Regions from separate parts of the Halobacillus litoralis genome, predicted to be linked through region 1. Evidence: riboswitches for the same ligand, from Rfam matches in the RefSeq annotation. Region 1 holds a riboswitch; each other region holds the start of a gene.

Region 1 (3,490 bases):
CGAGCGCATGGAAGAAATGATATTTGATCATAACTTAGATGATCGAACAGTGTATATTTTAGTAGATGAAGATGACTCTGGCTACAAATTAAGAAAACAATTGACTGAAGAGCTTCCTCACGCCGAGCATATCTATATAGATAAGGCTTTCAGGGAAGTGGCAGCTACCCCGGAACCTGAATTGGCAAGAGCCTTACTTAGTAGACATTTCAATGTAAAGTCGATCTATTTAATTTAGGAGGAAGACTTTTGCAGGAAATAAAAACAACAGAAGTAAAGAAGCTCTTCAATACTCCACAAAGGACCCTCATATTCGTTCACAGCCCTTTTTGTGCAACTTGTCATTTAGCACGTCAAATGCTTACAACACTTGAAGCTGTTTTTAATAGAGAAGTTTTTATGGAAATGAATGCTTCTCTACACCCCGAGTGGATGCAGCATTATAAGATAAAAAGTGTTCCGTGTCTTCTAGTGACCAGTGGAGGAGAGGTAGAAGAAAAGATTTATGCGTTTCACTCTGTTTCCTATATGTATGAGAAAGTAGTCAATTTTGTTGAATAGTGTTTATATTTCCCAGGAAATGACCGCTAGTGTAGAATTGAAAAATTCTCTTTAATACTTAAGTGAGATGTGGAAGTTATTCAATAATAAAAAAGAGAGCCAAGGCGTTGCAACGCCTTGGCTCTCTTTTTTATGAGAATTATACGATTTCTCCTAATTTGCTAACAATATCTAAAAAAGAGGCCTGATCGCCAAAATTAGCATGGATATCTCCTTGTTGATCAATGATGATGGTGGAAGGAACACCATGACAATTGTAGAGGTCATAAACGGAGCATCCATCATCAGAAAGAGTAGGTTGTGTTAAAAACTTTTCGTTGAATTCAATGCTTTCCTCTATATTCCGCTCCCTTCCAGTTACATTGATCGTCATCATTTTTACTTTGTCATGGTCCATCGTTTTGTACAGTTGTTCTTTCATAGGTAAGTCTTTTCCACAATCGGGACACCATGAAGCCCAAAAGGTCAAGACAATAACTTTCCCTAAGTCTTCCTCAAGTTTATAAATAGAAGAGTGGTCGTTAATATAAGGTAGTTCAAATAAAGGGGCTTGTTTACTCAAGGTCATTCTCCTTTTATTTATCGAAGGTTATGGATTGACGCTCATCTATTCCCCATGCTAACATAATTATTAATTTCATATCGACATCTTCACTTATCCAGAGTGGCGGAGGGACTGGCCCTACGATGCCCGGCAACCGGCAGGTACACTGCACGGTGCTAATTCCTGCGAAGTCTTATGACTTTGATAGATGAGAAATGTAAAAACGACAAATCTCTTCTATTAAAGAAGGGATTTTTTTATTGTTTAAATTGATGGAGTATTGGATGTTTTGTGTGGATGATGTAAGGATTTTTTTAGTGCATGTGGATTTTATTTTTCTGAACAATCTGTTTATGAGTTGACACAAAATTCGTACGGTGCTAAAATCCTCTTTGTACTACTTAAACGAGTTAAAGCAATAATAAATTAATAGATTAAAATCTCTTATCCAGAGTGGCGGAGGGACTGGCCCGATGATGCCCGGCAACCGGCAATACTGTTTTGCTCAGGTGCCAAATCCTGCAAAGTATAAAGCTTTGACAGATGAGAGAACAGATTTTTAGGTATGAATAAAAACGCCATTCTGTTCTCAAGACAGAATGGCGTTTTTTTTGGAAGTGGAGGGAAACAGCATGATTAAAATTAAAGGACTATCTAAGATATTCCACACGAAAGATCAGGATGTACGCGCAGTGGATGATTTAAGTCTTAATATTAACAAAGGAGAAATTTATGGGGTCATCGGCTATAGTGGGGCCGGTAAAAGTACATTCATTCGTTTACTGAACCGGTTGGAAGATCCCACAGAAGGAAGTGTTCTTGTCGATGAACAGGAACTTACGTCTTTAAGCAAAGGGAAATTAAGGTTGGCCAGACAAGAAATCGGAATGATCTTCCAGCATTTCAATTTGCTCTGGTCACGAACCGTTCATGATAACATCGCTTTTCCTTTAGAAATTGCAGGGATCCCAAAAGCAGAAAGGCAAAAACGTGTCGATGAATTGATAGAATTGGTGGGGTTAAAAGGCCGAGGGGGTTCTTATCCATCCCAATTGAGCGGTGGACAGAAGCAAAGAGTGGGAATAGCCAGAGCGCTCGCAAACAACCCTAAAGTTCTTTTATGTGATGAAGCCACATCCGCGTTGGACCCTGAGACGACGGATTCGATTCTTGATCTTCTGGTGGATATCAACGAAAAGCTCGGACTTACGATTGTTCTCATTACACATGAAATGCACGTCATTCGCAAAATTTGTCATCAGGTGGCGGTTATGGAAGATGGAAAGATTGTTGAACAAGGAGAAGTGCTGGATGTCTTTCTTCATCCTCAAAAACCGGTTACGAAGAAGTTTGTGGATCAAGTAATGGGGGACCCGGAAAAAGAGACGTCCCTGCAGGTGATCAAAGATAATTATCGGTCCGGAGAAATCATACGTCTTCACTTTGTGGGAGAAAGTACAAATCAGGCATTAATTAGTGATTTATCAAGGAAGTTTGAAGTGGATGTCAATATTCTTCATGGAAAGATTACCCAGACACAGAAGGGGGCGTATGGGACAATGTTTGTTCAGTTTGACGGAGATCAAACAGAAGTCCAACGTGCCATTGAATATATTGAATCAACATCTGTAGAAGTGGAGGTGAATCCACATGTTTAATCAATGGTTTCCGAACGTAAGAATGGAAGACATGATTACAGCTACAAACGAAACCCTTTATATGACGCTGGTTTCTGTCGCTGGGACATTCGTTTTAGGTTTGCTTTTGGGGCTCCTCCTTTACTTGACTGGGCCCGGTGGGATTTGGTCAAATAAAACGTTGAATTGGATCACTGCTTCCATCGTTAACGTATTTAGAGCGATCCCTTTTATCATTCTTATATTGTTATTGTTCCCGTTTACTGATTTTCTGTTGGGGACCATTCGAGGACCGCAAGCAGCATTACCTGCACTGATTATTGGGGGGGCGCCATTTTATGCCCGTCTGGTGGAAATTGCTTTGAAAGAAGTTGATAAAGGTGTCGTGGAAGCAGCAAAATCAATGGGGGCGAAGTATTCCACCATCATTTTCAAAGTATTGCTTCCAGAATCGATGCCAGCTCTAATATCAGGGATTACCGTAACAGCTATCGCATTAATTGGATATACCGCAGTAGCCGGTGCAATCGGATCTGGTGGTCTTGGAGATTTTGCCTATTTCTACGGGTTCCAAAGAAGTAACTTTGATGTTGTATTCATTTGTACCATCTTAATCATATTCATTGTGTTTATATTCCAATTCATCGGAGATGCCATCTCACGGAAATTGGATAAAAGATAAAAAATAAAAGGGAGAGAATGAAAATGAAAAAAATCTGGACAAGTTTAATTGCTGCTTTGCTTATCG
Region 2 (3,490 bases), 1.2 Mb from region 1:
TAGAATAAATCGTTCTGAAACGCAGCTCCTGGAGCTGCGTTTTTTTATGTTTGCTTTTGAACCATCTTGACTCGAAGGTGATTTTTTATTGAAACAAAGACGATTAAGAGATAGCCGGAGATCAGTAAAGTGTAGACAAACATTAATGTCGAATCACTGACTTGGATGGAAGATAATAAAGTCCTTGCATTAGTAAGGATAATAAAACCTCCAGCTAATACTCCAAGAATAGCAGAAGGAAGGATTTTGACAAGCCAGGCGGCAATGGGTGCTGCTATAACACCACCAATAACGAACGATGCAATGAGTAGCCAGCTGAATGAATGATGCCCTAAAAAGATTAAGAAACCAGCCGTTGCTGAAATCGTTACCAGAAATTCGCTTGTATCCACTGTTCCAATGACTTTTCTAGGAGCAATTCCCGATTGAGAAAGAAGCGCGGGAGTATTCACCGGTCCCCATCCTCCCCCGCCGACACTATCCAAAAAGCCTCCTGCTATTCCAAGTGGCAAGAGGAAACGTTTGTTTACTGACTTTTTTTCATTAACGTGAGTTTTTCTCGAGAAGCATAGAAAACGAACTACGATATAAACCCCTAGTGTGAGTAGGAATATGGATATGTACGGTCTTATGAATTCCCCTGGGATATAGCTTAAAAATGCGGCTCCTAAAAAGGCACTGATAGCTCCATGAACGGCGATCATCATGACAAGCCGTTTGTCGATATTGCCAAACTTATAGTGGGAAAATCCTGAAACAGCCGTGGTGGCAATCTGCGACATATGAATAGAAGCCGAGGCTACAGCAGGAGCAAGTCCATACGATAAGAGGATGGTTGATGAGCTGAGTCCAAACCCCATGCCAAGTGCTCCATCCATTAATTGAGCTATAAAGCCAATCAAAGTGAAAATCGTCAATTTATGCAAAATGTACCACTCCTTTTAATCATTCCATGTTTGAAAGATATTTTATTATTCCTATGTATTTACTTGGTTTTTTAATCAAAAAAATACTCCTCCGTCTGAAAGAAGGAGGAGTAACCACACCTTATCTTTCAGCCTTTTGGCTGCTGGAATGAGCACCTTTTTCAGGTTGCTGCGGGATCTTCAGACCAGTTTCCTCCCCCGACTCTTCATAAGGATTGTATGTGTAATTGAAGAATAATTCTTAAACTAACGAACATGGTTTTGTTTGTCAATCATATAGTATAAAAAGTCAGAATTTTTTTGATTTCCCTAAAAAGGCATTGACATATGATGTTTAGGAGCATATGATTTGTATCAACTTGTTTTTCAGAAAATTTCATACTTATTCTTATCTAGAGAGGTGGAGGGACTGGCCCTTTGAAGCCTCGGCAACGGATCTATACAGGTACTGTGCCAATTCCAGCAAGTGTTAGAGCTTGAGAAGATAAGGAGAATGTAGTATACGTTTATTCGTAAATGCCTTTCTTCTTATCACGGAGAAAGGCATTTTTTCTTTTTAGAAAGGAGGAGGAAATGAAACAACCATTTGTTACCTACCAATCTTTTGAAAATCCATTTAAAGGTGATCAACTGAAAGACGACGATACGAAAGGAGCGGAGGAGGTCATTCGTTGGGCCTATACTCAATATGAGGATCTTGTGTATGCCTGCAGTTTCGGAGCAGAAGGGATCGTTCTCATCGATTTGATTTCCAAGGAGAAACCAGATGCTGAAGTCGTTTTTCTAGATACAGATCTCCATTTTCAAGAAACTTATCAACTGATAGAAAAAGTGAAAAAAAGGTATCCGAAGTTAAACATAAGGATGATAAAACCTGAAATTACGCTGGAAGAACAAGCCGGGCAGTACGGTTCCGCCCTTTGGAAACGGAATCCCGATCAATGTTGTTACATCCGTAAAATTAAACCGCTCGAAGATGCCCTTAGAGGAAGAACGGCATGGATGTCGGGGCTGAGACGTGAACAATCCCCCAGCCGTCAGAAAACGAATTTCGTAAATAAGGATGAGAGATTCAAATCCATTAAGGTATGCCCCTTGATTCACTGGTCATGGGCAGACGTATGGCAATATATCCGACTAAATAGGTTGGATTACAATGAATTGCACGATCAAAATTATCCGAGTGTGGGGTGCATCCCATGTACCGCTCCTGCTGACGACGATGGGAGGACGGGAAGATGGAAAGGGTTCAATAAATCTGAATGTGGGTTACACACGACGGATTCTTTGGGAGAGGAACATTCATAAAGGAGGAATTATTATGTCAATTATAACTCCGCACGGTGGTGCGCTTGTGAACAGGTGGAAGGACACGAGACCGGAGGAGCTGCCGGAAGATATCATAGAGCTTGATTCGATGGCCCTAAGTGATGTCGGATTAATTGCGAACGGTGCTTATAGTCCCTTAAAAGGATTTTTGAATAAGGAAGACTATGAATCTGTTGTCGATACAATGAGGTTGAAAGATGGCACACCATGGAGTATACCTATTACCCTCCCGATCACAGAAGCACAGGCCCGGACGCTTGGAAACAAAGCCCGGTTGGTCAAGGACGGTGTTGTGTATGGGACGATCAGCATAACGGATCGGTTTCAACCGGATAAGGAAAAGGAAGCTCAAAGCGTATACTTAACGACAGATCCTGCGCATCCTGGGGTGAACAAATTATACAAACGAGCAGATTGGTATGCAGCAGGAGAAATCGAGGTATTTCAAAGACCTCCTTACGAACATGGAAAAACATTTTATCTGGATCCAGAAGAAACAAGAGAGCTTTTTCAAAAACTCGGGTGGAAAAAGGTTGTTGGCTTCCAAACACGGAACCCTGTCCATAGAGCTCACGAATACATCCAAAAAGCTGCGCTGGAGACGGTGGATGGATTGTTCTTAAATCCATTGGTGGGTGAGACCAAAAGCGATGACATTCCCAGTGATGTCCGGATGAAGAGCTATCAAGTTCTTCTTGATCAATATTATCCGAAAGAAAGAGTCACCTTGGCTGTTTTCAACGCGGCGATGCGGTATGCAGGCCCGCGGGAGGCAATCTTTCATGCAATCGTCAGGAAAAATTTCGGGTGCTCTCACTTCATTGTCGGCCGAGATCACGCAGGTGTAGGGGATTACTATGGTACTTACGATGCACAAAAAATCTTCAGCCACTATGAAGATGAAGAACTTGGCATCACACCACTTTTCTTTGAACACAGTTTTTATTGCAACGCTTGCGAATCGATGGCTTCACATAAAACTTGCCCGCATGACAAACAACATCACATGATCTTGTCTGGAACGAAAGTGAGAGAGCTGCTCCGTAAAGGGGAAAAGCCGCCAAAAACGTTCAGCCGCCCTGAAGTGGTGGACGTATTAATCGAAGGAATGCAGAAAGAAACAGTGGAATAGAAAGGGTGAAAACAATGAGTGGAAATCTTACCTGGCATGAGGCATCCATTGGCAGCGAAGATTATCGCAGGAAAAATGGGCATCAAAGCGGAGTGCTCTGGTT
Region 3 (3,490 bases), 680 kb from region 1:
AAGTGGAAAAATCTTTCCCTGACCGGATATTCACAACAGCCTCATAAAGGCTTACCCCTGAAATGATGGCTGCATCTTCGTGAGTGATTGGTTTACGTGACCATAGAAGGGTTGGTTTAACTTCCTTCGCTATGTTCAAGACATCCTCATTTGCTTCCTCCACATAGACAATATCCCAGTTGACATTCGTTACTTTTTGAAGATCTTCAATGTGAGAGAAGGTAACAACTTCGAATCCCAGTCTTTCCAGCTTGCTCTGCTCTACAAGAAGAGCACTTGAGCCAACAATTCCGATTACTCTTTTTCTCAATTCCCCGTTCGAACGATCCAGGGAGGAAGATAAAACAGGCTCTGCCACATGCTTGCCTTTCCCGTAGGGTTTCTTATATCCAGTGGCGTGGAAAATGGCGTTGTCCAGGTCCTGAATTAAATCTTCTACAGACTCTAACCCGACAGACAAGCGGACAAGTTCTTCTGTTACACCTGATTTACTCAAGTTTTCATCGCTTAATTGCTGGTGGGTTGTAGAGGCCGGGTGGATGATTAAAGATTTAGCATCTCCGACGTTTGCTACATGCGACCAGATGGTGCTTTGATCAATTAGTTTGCGTCCTGCTTCACGCCCTCCTTTAATTCCGAAAACAACGATCGATCCATGACCGTAGTGGAAATATTTTTTTGCCAGGGAATAAGTGGGGTGATCCTTCAAGCCTGGATAATTCACCCATTCAACCCCTTCGTGATGGTTCAAATATTCGGCAATTTCCAAAGCCTGATCGGCATGTGTTTTCACTCGCAAGTGTAAAGTTTCCAAACCCTGCAAAAGTAAGAAAGCGTTTTGTGGGCTGAGACATGCCCCTATGTCTCGAAGCAGCTGTACGCGTAATTTTATGGCGAAAGCAGCGGGACCTACATCGATCCCGAATCGGATGCCGTTATAGCTTTCATCAGGCTCCGTAAATCCTGGGAATTTTTCATGATTCCAGTTGAAACGTCCACTATCAACGACAACACCTCCAATAGCCGTGCCATGTCCGCCAATCCATTTAGTGGCCGAGTGCACTACGATGTCAGCACCCCAATCAATCGGTCTACAGACATATGGGGTAGCGAATGTATTATCAATGATGAGAGGGATGTGGTGGTCATGAGCGACATCTGCAATCGCTTCAATGTCCAATACATTCAAGCTCGGATTACCGATCGTTTCAGCAAAAATCGCTTTTGTATGAGGAGTAATCGCCTTGGCGAATGATTCCGGATCATCTTCTTCAACAAAATGGACATTGATCCCATAGCGGGGGAGGGTGTGGACAAACAAATTGTAGGTCCCTCCATAGAGGTTTGTTGAAGTCACAATATCATCACCGGCTTTAGCGACATTCAGAATAGCCATCGTGATCGCAGACATACCTGATGCTGTCGCCACCGCCGCGGCCCCGTCCTCAAGAAGAGCGAGTCGTTGTTCAAATACATCGACGGTCGGGTTTCCGATGCGTGAATAAATGTTTCCAGGTTCCGCAAGCGAAAAAAGATTTTGAGCATGTTCCGTATCATTGAAAACATACGATGTCGTCTGATAAATCGGTACAGCGCGGGACCCTGTAGCTGGATCCGGTTCTTGACCGCCGTGAAGCAAATTCGTTTCAGGACCGAACGTATGGAATGGTGTACTCATGAAAAGTTCCTCCTCTGCTTTTTTCTAGGGCATCCACTTTGTAGAAGAGGGAAAACGAAAAGCCCTCTTCTGTAAGTAAGAAGAGGGCTTTATGTATCTCATACCTCCCCTTATCTTTCAGATCATGTGATCTGTAGGATGTAGCACCTTTTCAAGGTAATACCTTGAAGGTTGCCGGGCGTCGTAGGGCCTAGTCCCTCTGCCGCTCTCGATAAGAGTTGTTTTTATTCAATTTTTCTGACTTGTTTGAAATTATAAAGGCGTCTTTTCTCATTGTCAAACAATTTTGATACGTTTGAACCCTCCTAGCTGTGGGAATGGATAATTAAGTCTATGAGATAGGAGTGAAGTTCATGAAACAATATAGTGTTGTACCTAATAAAGATGTAACCGGCTGGTTTGTAAAAATTGAAGATGTCGCTCCGACAGATCTTTATGATGAGCGTGATACTGCGGTTGCTAAAGCAGAAGAAATCGCAAAGGAAAACAAACCGAGCAAACTTCAAATCTTGGATCAAAACCATGAAGTTGAAGAAGAGCGCACCTACTAACTAAAACTCCCCACCGCGGGAGTTTTTTTATGTGCAATTATCTATAATCAGTTATTAAAGTATATGGCAGGATTGTTGAAGGCTCAGTTTCGAGATGTTTGTGTGCGTTTAGGGGCTCCGGGAAACCGTTCGCTTTCCATGGGGCGGGCGGTGAGCCTCCTCGGACTTCGTCCTGCGGGGTCTCACCTGTCCCACACGTCCCATAGGAGTCTCACCGTTTCCCTCCGCCCCTTGGCCGTATGAGTGTCTCGAAACCACTTCTAGAATATGCAGTTATTTAGCTTGATACAGGGCGCTTTATGCTTATAACAGTAGTATAGTGGAAGACAATCCAAATGGGTAAAGGGGTTCGTTTCTCACATTCATCGAATGGGGTGGTTGGGAAGCTGCGAGACTCCCGCGGGAATGGATTGGCTGGCTAGACCCCACAGAGCGGAGCTGGAGGAGGCTTGCCGTCATCCCCGCAGGAAAGCGAGCGGCTTCCCAACCACCCCTAGCGCTTATTATGGCAACGAACCACGGAAACATCTCGAACTGAGTCTCCAACTGAAGGGAGCTTATCTACAACTGACCACTCTAGAGTTTTCGTGGTACTCCAGTTATGATGGAGGTAAACGATACGTGAAGGTGTGTGCAATCATGAATGCTCATTATGATGTCATTATCGTCGGTGCACGTGTAGCCGGCGCAAGTTTAGCTATATTGTTAGGAGAAATGGGGAAGAAGGTCCTCCTTGTTGATAAAGCCAGTTTTCCAAGTAATACATTATCCACTCATTTTATGTCCCACACAGGATTCTTAGAAAAATTAGGCGTGCTTAAGCAACTCGAAGAGTCGGGTTTGAGAAAAGTAACGAGAATGAGGACCTATATTGGGAGCAGTTTCGTAGAAGGACCAAGGACGTCCTATACCATCATTCCAAGAAGAGACAAGCTCGACTCCATGCTGATTGATCGAGCGGTCACTTTCCCATCCGTCCATTTCAAACCCGATACCGCGGCACGAGAATTGATCTGGGAAGAGGAGAAGGTCGTTGGCGTCAGTCTAATAGAAAAAGGGAGCCCACAAGATTTCTATGCTGATTTGATCGTTGGGGCTGATGGGAAAAACTCGAACATTGCTCATTGGACAGGTGCAGAGAAGTATGAAGAAACCAAGCCTTTGCGCCCGGTCGTCTACGGGTATTTTGAGGGGGTAGAGCCTTTACCGGAACCTGCTACAGAGATCTTTCTTCATGAAGGTCGAATTGGCTTTGTTTTTC
Region 4 (3,490 bases), 370 kb from region 1:
ATCTATATACTCTGAGGTTTCCCGTTTATACTCATAACCACCATCAGAATTATAGTAATAATAATAGTTATCCTGGACATCTTTTACGTATAAGTAATCTATTTTCCATGCTCCTGCAACATCGTAATCTCCAATTTCAAGACTACCTTCATATTTGCTAGTTGCAGCATTTAACCTTAGTGTTACGTATTTTGTTGCGGTTCCTTCTGGCGCTTCATACTTGATACTAACCCTATCTACTCCTGATAAATCATCAATCACATCAGCTGTGATTGTCACTTCATCTCCTACTGTAGCTTCCTTTTTTGAAACAGTTAAATCATTTAGTACAGGTGGAGTAACATCCGAACCTGCATAACTAACCTCCGAATTTCCCAGCGAGACAATAAGCGCCAGGATGGCAAGCACAAGTACACGCTCTATTTTTCCTTTTTTAAAAAACATTCACTCACTCTCCTCTTTCTTTTACGAAGAAAAATCTTCTCTTTATGTATTCACACATTATTTACACAACCTCTATTTTAGTATAAAAGCACGATGAATTGTTAATTATTTTTAAATAAACAAGACTAAAGTTTTCAACTCAAAAACCACATTTAGGACCCTATAATATGCTTTAATAACCAAAAAAAATGGCGTAGTACCCAACCTAAACTGAGGATACTACGCCAGTCTTCAATTCGATATAACAGCTAAAGTTAGACTCTACCACTTACTAAGCAATATCTGCACTCTCCTACTGATCCTATAAATAAGTAGCTAAAGAGCGAAATTGAATAAATCTATTATTGTTTCAAATTAAATCCATATAAATACTCGACCAACTTGTCAAATTCATCATCAGAGGAACACTCAATTTGTAGATCAATAAAAGTCATCACAACTTCTTCATCCTCAAACGGGAAATGGCTGTTATCTACATTGGTTAGGATGTCCCGCTTGGATAATCCCTTTTTAAGTAAAACATCAACAGCCTGTTTCATCGAAGATACTTCTGCCATGTGTATGCCCCCTTATTTGATATCTTCACTCGCTCCTCCATCCCTCCGTCGGTTCTTTTGAATGTTAGTAATAACGAGGATGACAAGAATAAAAATAGATTCTTGTACTAAATATTTACTACACGATTCATCCAAATTCCTGCTTCTCCTAATAAAAACGACTTTATTAATAAGACCAAACCTAGGTGGTCATAAAAAACCTAAACACCTGTAAAATCGAAAAAGATACGGAAAACTAGCGAAAACCACTGCGGTTGAGCTATCTATTAGTTTTCTAAAACGCTTGAGCTTGGGGATCAAATAAAATAAATTTTCACACTTTTCTATAAAATGCATTGACACTTGTCCTTTCCCTTGCTAACATGGCACTTAACCAAATAACGAAAGAACATCTTATCCAGAGAGGTGGAGGGACTGGCCCTGTGAAACCCGGCAACCGCTATATTCATAGCATGGTGCCAAATCCTACTGAGTGAACGCTCAGGAAGATAAGAGATTTACATAATCTCTAACCTCTCTATCGCTGATAGAGAGGTTTTATATTTTCCAATTGAATACTTAATTCTTATCCAGAGAGGCAGAGGGACTGGCCCGTTGACGCCCGGCAACCATCAAGCAAACGCTTGATAAGGTGCTAATTCCTGCAGGAGATGATCCTGGAAGATAAGAAGAGCCAAGAGCCCTCTTCTTATTTTTGTGAAGAGGGCTCTTTCTATTATACAAAAAGGAGTGGATACATAGATGACTACAGTACTACTAGATGGCATCCGCACCCCGTTCGGAAAGTGGAAAGGGGCTTTGAAAAAGAAAACCGCATCCGAGCTAGGATCGCATGCGCTAAGCGCTTTGTTAGAGAAAAATCCGATAGCCAAACAGGCGGATGGTGTGCTGCTTGCCCAAGTGATTCAGGCTGGGGGCGGCCAAAACCCTGCGAGGCAAGTCGCTTATAAAGCGGGGGTGGAAATCAGTACACCTGCCATCACATTGAATAATGTCTGTTTGGGTGGGATCGCTACGATTGCGGATGCCTCCCGAAGACTGAAATTGAATGAAGGAGAGTTATACATCGTCGGTGGATTCGACTCGATGACGAATGCACCTCATACCGCTCCTGTACGTGCTTCTTCCGGACTTGGTCATGCCCTACTAAAAGACACATTACTGAACGATGGTTTATGGTGTGCCTTAACCGATGTCTCGATGGGCGCTCTTACCGATGAGAAAAACCGCTCCTTCGAGATCAGTCGTGAGGAACAAGATGAATATGCCGCCCTTTCCCAGCAACGAGCATCTCACGCTCAGGAAAATGGATGGTTCCAACCTGAAATCACTCCTTTTACAGGATTACTCGAGGAAGATGAAGGCATCCGCAAAGGAACGACAGTAGAAAAGTTATCCAGCCTCTCCCCCGCCTTTTCCAACGAAGGCACGATTACGGCAGGCAATGCGTCGCAGATGACGGACGGGGCGAGCGTTGGGATCGTTACCACTAAAGAGAAAGCAGAATCACTCGGCCAGGATCCACTCGCCGAGATCATAGATTGGTCAGAGATTGCCGGACCTGATCCGAGTTTACAAACCAAACCATCGCAAGCGATCCAAGAACTATTAGACAGACACCAATTGACGACCGAGGATATCGATCTATTTGAAATCAATGAAGCTTTTGCCAGTGTTGTTATCGGCAGCTGCCGGGAGCTTGGCATCGATTATGACCGGGTCAATGTGAACGGTGGCGCAATCGCTCTTGGTCACCCTTTAGGAGGCACAGGATTCCGGCTCGTTTTGACCCTTGCCCATGAACTGAAACGACGCGGCGGAGGAAAAGGCATCGCTTCCCTTTGCGGCGGTGGTGGACAGGGTATGGCCCTGTTGATTGAAGTTCCTTATTCATAACTCGAAAGGAGACAAACCCAATGAATACAACGATCACCGCTCAGCGTTCCCCTTATCTATGGGAGCCATCGAGCGAACGAATAGAACAATCGCACATCAAAGCTTTTGCTGACTATACCGGCCAGCCGCTTTTCCCTTATGAACGTTTCCACCGCTGGTCCGTTTCCCACCTTTCAGAGTTTTGGTCAGCGGTGTGGGATTATGCGGGAATTATCGGAGAAAAGGGAGACCGTGTTTTTGTCCCAGGCACTTCCATGCCGGATAGTACCTGGTTTCCGGAAGCACGGTTGAACTTCGCCGAAAACTTACTGCGCGGTTCTCTTGATCGAATCGTTGCCTATGAAGCGAATGAGGAAGGCATTCAACGAAGTATTACTTTACATGAGCTAAGGCAATCAGTTGCCAAAGCTCAGGAAGGGTTAAAGCGATTAGGTATACAGGAAGGCGATTGTGTGGCCGGGGTCACGACGAACGATATCCAAGGGTTGGTCGCCTTGCTTGCGACCACTTCACTCGGGGCGACATGGACCTCCTGTTCCCCTGACTTCGGGACGAAAGGGATCGTCGATCGCATCGGTCAGGTGAAACCGAAA

Evidence for each region. Region 1 has a riboswitch for S-adenosylmethionine ahead of LC065_RS09655 (methionine ABC transporter ATP-binding protein). Riboswitches for the same ligand answer to the same signal wherever they lie in the genome.
Region 2: linked by a shared signal. The riboswitch ahead of LC065_RS15825 (phosphoadenylyl-sulfate reductase) and the one ahead of LC065_RS09655 (methionine ABC transporter ATP-binding protein) in region 1 are both predicted to bind S-adenosylmethionine.
Region 3: linked by a shared signal. The riboswitch ahead of LC065_RS06395 (O-acetylhomoserine aminocarboxypropyltransferase/cysteine synthase family protein) and the one ahead of LC065_RS09655 (methionine ABC transporter ATP-binding protein) in region 1 are both predicted to bind S-adenosylmethionine.
Region 4: linked by a shared signal. The riboswitch ahead of LC065_RS07860 (acetyl-CoA C-acyltransferase) and the one ahead of LC065_RS09655 (methionine ABC transporter ATP-binding protein) in region 1 are both predicted to bind S-adenosylmethionine.

The regions. Positions count from the first base shown of each region.
Region 1 is NZ_CP129016.1:1,919,750-1,923,239, forward strand. Features, by position in the region: gene LC065_RS09640 (toprim domain-containing protein) at 1-238, shown strand, start outside; gene LC065_RS09645 (thioredoxin family protein) at 250-561, shown strand; gene LC065_RS09650 (TlpA family protein disulfide reductase) at 701-1,123, opposite strand; SAM riboswitch class I at 1,214-1,320, shown strand; SAM riboswitch class I at 1,547-1,655, shown strand; gene LC065_RS09655 (methionine ABC transporter ATP-binding protein) at 1,738-2,763, shown strand; gene LC065_RS09660 (methionine ABC transporter permease) at 2,756-3,424, shown strand; gene LC065_RS09665 (MetQ/NlpA family ABC transporter substrate-binding protein) at 3,448-3,490, shown strand, end outside.
Region 2 is NZ_CP129016.1:3,092,112-3,095,601, reverse strand. Features, by position in the region: gene LC065_RS15835 (DAK2 domain-containing protein) at 1-8, shown strand, start outside; gene LC065_RS15830 (sulfite exporter TauE/SafE family protein) at 45-926, opposite strand; SAM riboswitch class I at 1,045-1,141, opposite strand; SAM riboswitch class I at 1,312-1,417, shown strand; gene LC065_RS15825 (phosphoadenylyl-sulfate reductase) at 1,500-2,234, shown strand; gene sat (sulfate adenylyltransferase) at 2,248-3,387, shown strand; gene cysC (adenylyl-sulfate kinase) at 3,402-3,490, shown strand, end outside.
Region 3 is NZ_CP129016.1:1,239,216-1,242,705, forward strand. Features, by position in the region: gene LC065_RS06395 (O-acetylhomoserine aminocarboxypropyltransferase/cysteine synthase family protein) at 1-1,678, opposite strand, end outside; SAM riboswitch class I at 1,786-1,896, opposite strand; gene LC065_RS06400 (DUF2188 domain-containing protein) at 2,032-2,229, shown strand; gene LC065_RS06405 (NAD(P)/FAD-dependent oxidoreductase) at 2,869-3,490, shown strand, end outside.
Region 4 is NZ_CP129016.1:1,552,589-1,556,078, reverse strand. Features, by position in the region: gene LC065_RS07875 (S-layer homology domain-containing protein) at 1-444, opposite strand, end outside; gene LC065_RS07870 (hypothetical protein) at 786-1,001, opposite strand; gene LC065_RS07865 (hypothetical protein) at 1,014-1,136, opposite strand; SAM riboswitch class I at 1,392-1,496, shown strand; SAM riboswitch class I at 1,564-1,671, shown strand; gene LC065_RS07860 (acetyl-CoA C-acyltransferase) at 1,743-2,897, shown strand; gene LC065_RS07855 (acetoacetate--CoA ligase) at 2,918-3,490, shown strand, end outside.